Linked DNA regions of Allosaccharopolyspora coralli. Each later gene encodes a partner of the first gene's protein in a complex. Links are inferred from orthologs where the notes say so. Each region holds a gene or a part of one and is shown in the gene's direction. Other genes may lie near its edges.

What was found.
Region 2: GIY23_RS16715 (region 1) and GIY23_RS07745 share a complex: the UniProt entries of both Bacillus subtilis proteins name them as parts of the possible RNA degradosome complex. The link is inferred for Allosaccharopolyspora coralli from one-to-one orthologs.

The regions. Positions count from the first base shown.
Region 1 is NZ_CP045929.1:3,584,094-3,587,821, reverse strand. Bases 385-3,396 are described here. They hold GIY23_RS16715 (polyribonucleotide nucleotidyltransferase), read left to right. Parts: upstream 385-770; coding sequence 771-3,023; downstream 3,024-3,396. Other genes in these bases: GIY23_RS16710 (M16 family metallopeptidase), read left to right, coding at 3,214-3,396; rpsO (30S ribosomal protein S15), read left to right, coding at 385-501. Also shown: GIY23_RS23085 (2'-5' RNA ligase family protein), read left to right, coding at 1-36; more of rpsO, read left to right, coding at 232-384; more of GIY23_RS16710, read left to right, coding at 3,397-3,728. UniProt on the Bacillus subtilis protein: Involved in mRNA degradation. Catalyzes the phosphorolysis of single-stranded polyribonucleotides processively in the 3'- to 5'-direction. Necessary for competence development in Bacillus subtilis.
Region 2 is NZ_CP045929.1:1,622,285-1,625,915, forward strand. The notes cover bases 556-3,470. They hold GIY23_RS07745 (6-phosphofructokinase), read left to right. Parts: upstream 556-1,457; coding sequence 1,458-2,483; downstream 2,484-3,470. Other genes in these bases: GIY23_RS07735 (lysophospholipid acyltransferase family protein), read left to right, coding at 556-610; GIY23_RS07740 (polyadenylate-specific 3'-exoribonuclease AS), read left to right, coding at 664-1,167; GIY23_RS07750 (class II 3-deoxy-7-phosphoheptulonate synthase), read left to right, coding at 2,680-3,470. Also shown: more of GIY23_RS07735, read left to right, coding at 1-555; more of GIY23_RS07750, read left to right, coding at 3,471-3,631. UniProt on the Bacillus subtilis protein: Catalyzes the phosphorylation of D-fructose 6-phosphate to fructose 1,6-bisphosphate by ATP, the first committing step of glycolysis.

The DNA.
Region 1 (3,728 bases):
TACCGGACGGTGCATCGGGTCTCCGTGCCCGGGTGAGCCGGGAGGCGGCGGAGTCCCTGATATCCTGCGTCCGGGATCCGGCTGTAGTCCGTGGCGGCCGGGAATCCTGTGCGCCCACCGGGCTCTTCCTCGGCGTGCGACGACCGGGGGTGAATCCGGGCCGTTCGTGGCGTGGTCCACGCCGGTTCGGGCGAGCACCTCGCACGGCACACGAAACAAGGAGTAACACACGTGGCTCTCTCCACTGATGAGAAGAAGCAGATCCTGTCCGACTACGGCTTGCACGAGACGGACACCGGTTCGGCCGAGGCCCAGGTGGCCCTGCTGACCAATCGGATCTCCGGCCTGACCGAGCACCTGAAGACGCACAAGCACGACCACCATTCGCGTCGTGGCCTGCTGCTGATGGTCGGTCGCCGTCGCCGGCTGCTCAACTACCTGACGAAGGTGGACATCGAGCGTTACCGTTCGCTGATCCAGCGACTCGGCCTGCGCCGTTGAGCTTTGTCGAGGGGAGTGGCCGCGCGGCCACTCCCCTCGATGTTTCGTGAGGACCACGGAACATCGGGCGCCGGGCGCGGCGCCCACCGGGGCGAGACCCTGGTAGACGCACGAGAACAACACAGGACTCACGCCGCAGTGGGAAGGCGTCCGCCGGTCCTCGGTAGTGGCTCCCGGGAGCGGAACAGCACCCGAGAGCTTCGATCGATGGCCGGCTCAGCCGGAACGCTCCACCACGGCCGTGGGTCCTCGAGAACGAGGAGTACCCCGTGACCGAAGCACAATCCGTCGACGAGGGCGTGTTCGAGAGCACCGCGGTGCTGGACAACGGCGCCTTCGGCTCGCGCACCGTCCGTTTCGAGACCGGCAGGCTCGCCAAGCAGGCCGCCGGAAGCGTCGTCGCCTACCTGGACGACGACACGATGCTGCTCTCCGCCACCACGGCGTCCAAGCAGCCCAAGGACAACCTCGACTTCTTCCCGCTGACGGTCGACGTCGAAGAGCGAATGTACGCCGCGGGCCGCATTCCCGGCTCGTTCTTCCGCCGTGAGGGTCGCCCGAGCACCGACGCGATCTTGACCTGCCGGCTCATCGACCGGCCGCTGCGTCCGTCGTTCGTCGACGGTCTGCGCAACGAGGTCCAGGTCGTCGTCACCGTGATGAGCCTCGACCCCAAGGACCCGTACGACGTCCTGGCCATCAACGGCGCCTCGGCGTCGACTCAGCTGTCCGGCCTGCCGTTCTCCGGCCCTGTCGGCGGCACCCGGATGGCGCTCATCGACGGCCAGTGGGTCGCCTTCCCCACCCACGAGCAGCTCGAGCGTGCGGTGTTCGACATGGTCGTCGCCGGCCGCATCGTCGGTGACGACGTCGCCATCATGATGGTCGAGGCCGAGGCCACCGACCACACCGACGACCTGGTTCGTTCCGGTGCGCAGGCCCCCACGGAAGAGATCGTGGCCGCCGGACTCGAGGCCGCGAAGCCGTTCATCCGCACCCTGTGCCAGGCCCAGCAGTCGCTGGCCGCTGCCGCGGGCAACGCGACCGCCGACTACCCGGTGTTCCCCGCCTACCAGGACGACGCCTACACCGCCGTCGAGAACGCCGTCTCCCGCGAGCTCACCGAGGCGCTGGCGATCCCCGGCAAGCAGGACCGCGACGACAAGACCGACGAGCTCAAGGCGGCCACGCTGGAGCGGGTCGGTGTCGAGGAAGGCCAGGCGTTCGAGGGCCGCGAGAAGGAGGTCGGCGCCGCGTTCCGCTCGCTGACCAAGAAGCTCGTCCGGCAGCGGATCATCCGTGACCAGGTCCGTATCGACGGCCGCGGCCTGACCGACATCCGCAGCCTCTCCGCCGAGGTCGGCGTGGTGCCGCGTGCCCACGGCTCCGCCCTGTTCGAGCGCGGCGAGACCCAGATCATGGGGATCTCCACGCTGAACATGCTGCGCCTGGAGCAGACCATCGACAGCCTCGGTCCGGAAACGACCAAGCGCTACATGCACCACTACAACTTCCCGCCGTATTCGACCGGGGAGACCGGCCGGGTCGGCAGCCCGAAGCGCCGCGAGATCGGCCACGGCGCACTCGCCGAGCGTGCGCTCGTCCCGGTGCTGCCTACGCGTGAGGAGTTCCCGTACGCGTTGCGTCAGGTCTCCGAGGCGCTGGGTTCCAACGGCTCCACCTCGATGGGTTCCGTCTGCGCCTCCACGTTGTCGCTGCTCAACGCCGGTGTCCCGCTGAAGGCGCCGGTCGCGGGGATCGCCATGGGCCTGGTCTCCGACGAGGTCGACGGCAAGACCCACTACGTCGCGCTGACCGACATCCTCGGCGCCGAGGACGCGTTCGGTGACATGGACTTCAAGGTCGCGGGCACCAAGGAGTACGTCACCGCGCTGCAGCTCGACACCAAGCTCGACGGCATCCCGTCCGAGGTGCTCGCCCAGGCGCTCGGCCAGGCGCGCGACGCCCGGTTCACCATCCTCGAGGTGATGGCCGAGGCCATCGGCTCGCCGGACGAGATGAGCCCGCACGCCCCGCGCGTGACCACGGTGCAGGTCCCGGTCGACAAGATCGGCGAGGTCATCGGGCCGAAGGGCAAGATGATCAACACGATCACCGAGGAGACCGGCGCGGACATCAGCATCGAGGACGACGGCACCATCTATGTCGGTGCCGCCGACGGCCCGTCCGCCGAGGCCGCGATCGACAAGATCAACGCCATCGCGAACCCGCAGCTGCCCAAGGTCGGCGAGCGGTTCCTCGGCACCGTGGTCAAGACCGCCGCGTTCGGTGCCTTCGTCTCGCTGATGCCCGGCAAGGACGGCCTCGTCCACATCTCCAAGCTCGGCAACGGCAAGCGGATCGGCAAGGTCGAGGACGTCGTCAACGTCGGCGACAAGCTGCGTGTCGAGATCGCCGACATCGACAGCCGCGGCAAGATCAGCCTCGTCGTCGTCGACGAGGAGAACGCGGAGGCGGGTGAGGCTTCGGCAGAGGCACCTGCCGAGGCTGCTGCTGAGTGATTCTGATTGTGAGTCGGGCGGCTGATCGGTGTTGCCGGTTGGTCGCCCGGCTTGCGTTCTGTCGGGGGTTGGCTTTGCCCGGTGCCGGTTGAGTCCGGGGTGGTGGAACCGCCTGCGGCGGTTGCCTGACGGGCTGGATTAGCCGAACCTGCGGCGATGGTGGTGGAACCCGCGCCGACGAGATGGAGACATGGGACAGCGCAACGCTAGGGCGGCCGGGCATCTGCAGCGGCCGGGGACGACCAAGACGCTCGGCGGTACCGGAGGTCAGGCGCTGCGGCGGACCGTGTTGCCTGGAGGACTGCGGGTCGTCACCGAACCCGTTGCCGGCGTCCGCTCCGCCTCGGTCGGGCTGTGGGTGGGTGTCGGGTCTCGCGACGAGAAGCGAGTCCAGGCCGGGTCGGCGCACTACCTCGAACATCTCCTGTTCAAGGGAACGCAGAAGCGCACCGCCGTCGACATCGCCGAACAGATGGACGCCGTCGGTGGCGAGCTCAACGCGTTCACCAACAAGGAACACACCTGCTTCTACGCGCACGTCCTCGACGAGGACCTGTCGCTGGCCGTCGACCTGATCTGCGACGTCGTCTTCGACGCCGTCAACGCGGCCTCCGACGTGGAGACCGAACGCGGCGTCGTGCTCGAAGAGATCTCGATGCGCGACGACGACCCCGAGGACGTGCTGCACGAACTGTTCACGACCGC
Region 2 (3,631 bases), 2.0 Mb from region 1 along the record:
GCGGGTCACGTTCCTGGCCAAGCGCGAGTACTTCACCGGAACCGGTCTCAAGGGCCGCTTCAAGCGCTACTTCTTCTCCGGGGTCGGTCAGGTCCCCATCGATCGCTCCAGCGGTGCCGCTGCGCAGGCCGCGCTCGACACCGGCGTCCGGCTTCTCTCCGAGGGCAGGCTGCTCGGTGTCTATCCGGAGGGAACGCGTTCCCCGGACGGCAGGCTCTACAAGGGAAAGACCGGCGTCGCGCGCATGGCGCTGGAGTCCGGAGTCCCGGTGATCCCGATCGCCATGTTCGGCACGAACAAGGTCAACCCCATCGGCTCGAAGATGTGGTATCCGCACAAGGTCGAGGTCAAGGTCGGGGAGCCGTTGGACTTCTCACGGTACGAGGGATTGGCCGGGGACCGGTTCGTCGAACGTTCGATCACCGACGAGATCATGTACGCGCTCATGGAGCTGTCCGGTCAGGAGTACGTCGACATCTACGCTGCGAAGGCCAAGGACGACCTGGCCGCGCAGGGCAAACACATCGCGGGTTGGGAAGTCGACGGCAACCAGAAGGACGACGACGCGCGCACCTCCGGCGGCCGGGTACCCCAGACACGTGCCGGTTGAGGTGCCGTCGGGCAGCCGTCGGCCGGGCACTCTCGACCGTCTAGGGTTGGCCGGTGCGGTTCTTCTACGATTGCGAGTTCATCGAGGACGGCCGGACCATCGACCTGGTGTCGATCGGTGTCGTCGACGAACACGGGCGCGAGTTCTACGCGGTCTCGACCGAGTTCGACGAGAGCAAAGCCGGTCAGTGGGTGCGCAGGAACGTCCTTCCTCAGCTGCCGCCGCCGTCGGACTCGCGGTGGATGTCCCGGTCGCGGATTCGTGACGCGCTCTACGAGTTCCTGACCGCGGATGACGGTGACGTCCAGCTGTGGGCGTGGATCTCCGCCTACGACCACGTCGCGTTCGCCCAACTCTGGGGGGCGATGCCCGCGTTGCCGTCGAAGCTACCGAAGCTCACCCGCGACCTGCGGCAACGGTGGGAGGACGCGGGGAAGCCGACGTTGCCGTCGCCGCCTGCCGACGCGCACGACGCGCTCGCGGACGCGCGCCACAACCTCGTGAAGTGGAACGTGATCCAGGAGGAACTCGGCAAGCGTGGCGGCCCGGTGCACTGAGAACCTATGAGATGCGGGGATTGATTGGCGTGGGTGGTTCCGTGGCGGAACCTCAGCGCCCTCTCGCTGCGGGAACGCTTTCTTGAGTAGCGACCTAGGCGGCGAAAATCGTGTCCTCGCGAGGAGAGCGCTGAGAACCGGCGGGTGGCTGGTGTACTAGGCGGTGGAAACTGCCTACGCAGTGTGCCTGACCGCGACTCTCATTCCGCGCGACCGCTGACGCTTGCTGCACCGATCCAGCCCGTGCCAGAGTGGCACCGATCACAGTGGCGAGTACGAGCGGAGGCGGCATGCGGATCGGAGTCCTCACCGGGGGTGGCGACTGCCCGGGACTCAATGCGGTGATCCGGGCGATCACACGCAAAGGCGTCGAGACCCACGGCCACGAGATCGTCGGATTCCGCAGCGGGTGGCGCGGCTCGATGGAAGGACTCAGCCGGCCGCTCGGGGTCGACGACGTCGAGGACGTCCTGGACCGGGGCGGCACGATCCTGGGCTCCTCCCGCACCAATCCGCACGGCGAGGCCGACGGAGTCGCGCGGGTGCAGGCGACGCTCGCCGAGCAAGGCATCGACGCTCTCGTGGCCATCGGCGGTGAGGACACCCTCGGGGTGGCGCAGCGGCTGCACACTGCAGGCGTGCCCGTGGTGGGTGTGCCCAAGACCATCGACAACGACCTCGACGCCACCGACTACACGTTCGGCTTCGACACCGCCGTGCACATCGCGACCGAGGCCATCGACCGGCTGCGCTCGACGGCCGAGTCGCATCATCGGGCGCTGGTCGTCGAGGTGATGGGCCGCCACGCGGGCTGGATCGCACTGCATTCGGGACTGGCGGGTGGCGCGAACGTCATTCTCGGGCCGGAGAAGCCGTTCAGCGTGGACCAGGTCTGCGAGTGGGTGCAGCGACGGTTCGAGCGGCAGAACGCGCCGATCATCGTCGTCGCCGAGGGAGCGGTTCCCGAGGGTGGCGGCGAGATGTTGCAGACCGGGGAACGGGATGCGTTCGGGCACGTGCGTCTCGGCGGTGTCGGAACCTGGCTCGCGGACAGGATCGCGCAGCGCACCGGTGAGGAGTCGCGTGCCGTCGTGCTCGGCCACGTGCAGCGGGGTGGCACGCCGACCGCCGCCGACCGGGTTCTGGCGACCCGGTTCGGCCTGCACGCGCTGGACGCGGTCACCGACGGCGACGTCGGGACGATGGTCGCGTTGCGAGGCACCGACATCGTGCGGGTGCCGTTGGCGGCGGCCACGGCGGCGTTGAAGACGGTTCCCTTGCAGCGGTACGAAGAGGCCGAAGTCCTGTTCGGTTGAGGGCGGGGAGTGATCTGCGTGAGGTGGCGACGCGAGAAATCGACCCCGCAGCGAAGGTTCCGCCGCCCGACCCGCCGAGCAAGACCTCCGGAGGAGTTCTCAGCTCGGAACGGACTCGATCCAGTGGATGTCTCGGCTGGTGGGAGACGCCCTCCCGATGGATGGGCGACCTGCGCCACGGCCTACCCTGGACGGTGTGAGCGCGAACTGGACCGTCGACGTTCCTGTCGACACCCTTCCCGAACTCCCCCCGCTACCGCAGGATCTGCGCACTCGGCTCGACGACGCCCTCGCGCGGCCCGCCGCGCAGCAGCCGACGTGGCCCGAGGATCAGGTTCGCAGCGTGCGGACGGTCCTGGAGAGCGTGCCGCCGGTGACGGTGCCTTCCGAGGTGTTGCGACTGCGTGAGCACCTGGCCGCCGTGGCGCACGGCGAGGCGTTTCTGCTCCAGGGCGGGGACTGCGCGGAGACGTTCGCCGACAACACCGAGCCGCACATCCGAGCGAGCATTCGCACGTTGTTGCAAATGGCGGTGGTGCTGACCTACGGCGCCAGCATGCCGGTCGTCAAACTCGGCCGGATCGCCGGACAGTACGCCAAGCCCCGGTCCAGCGAACTGGACGCGCTCGGGCTGCCGTCGTACCGCGGTGACATGGTCAACTCCCTCGTGGCGACCGAGCAATCCCGGGCGCACGACCCGTCGCGGCTCATCCGCGCCTACGCGAACGCGAGCGCGACGATGAATCTCTCGCGCGCGCTGACCAGCGCGGGTATGGCGGCGTTGGCGAAGGTTCACGACTGGAACAAGGACTTCGTCCTCAACTCGCCGGCGGGGGAGCGCTACGAGTCGGTGGCCGCCGAGATCGACCGCGGCCTGCGGTTCATGTCCGCGTGCGGTGTCGACGACTCCAGCCTGCACTCGGTCGAGTTCTACGCCTCGCACGAGGCGCTCGTGCTCGACTACGAGCGCGCGATGCTGCGGTTGGACATGTCCGGCGACCAGCCGAGGCTGTTCGACCTCTCCGGCCACTACCTGTGGATCGGGGAGCGCACGCGACAGCTCGACGGCGCGCACATCGCGTTCGCCGAACTGCTGTCCAACCCGATCGGTGTGAAGATCGGGCCGTCGACCACCCCGGAGAAGGCGG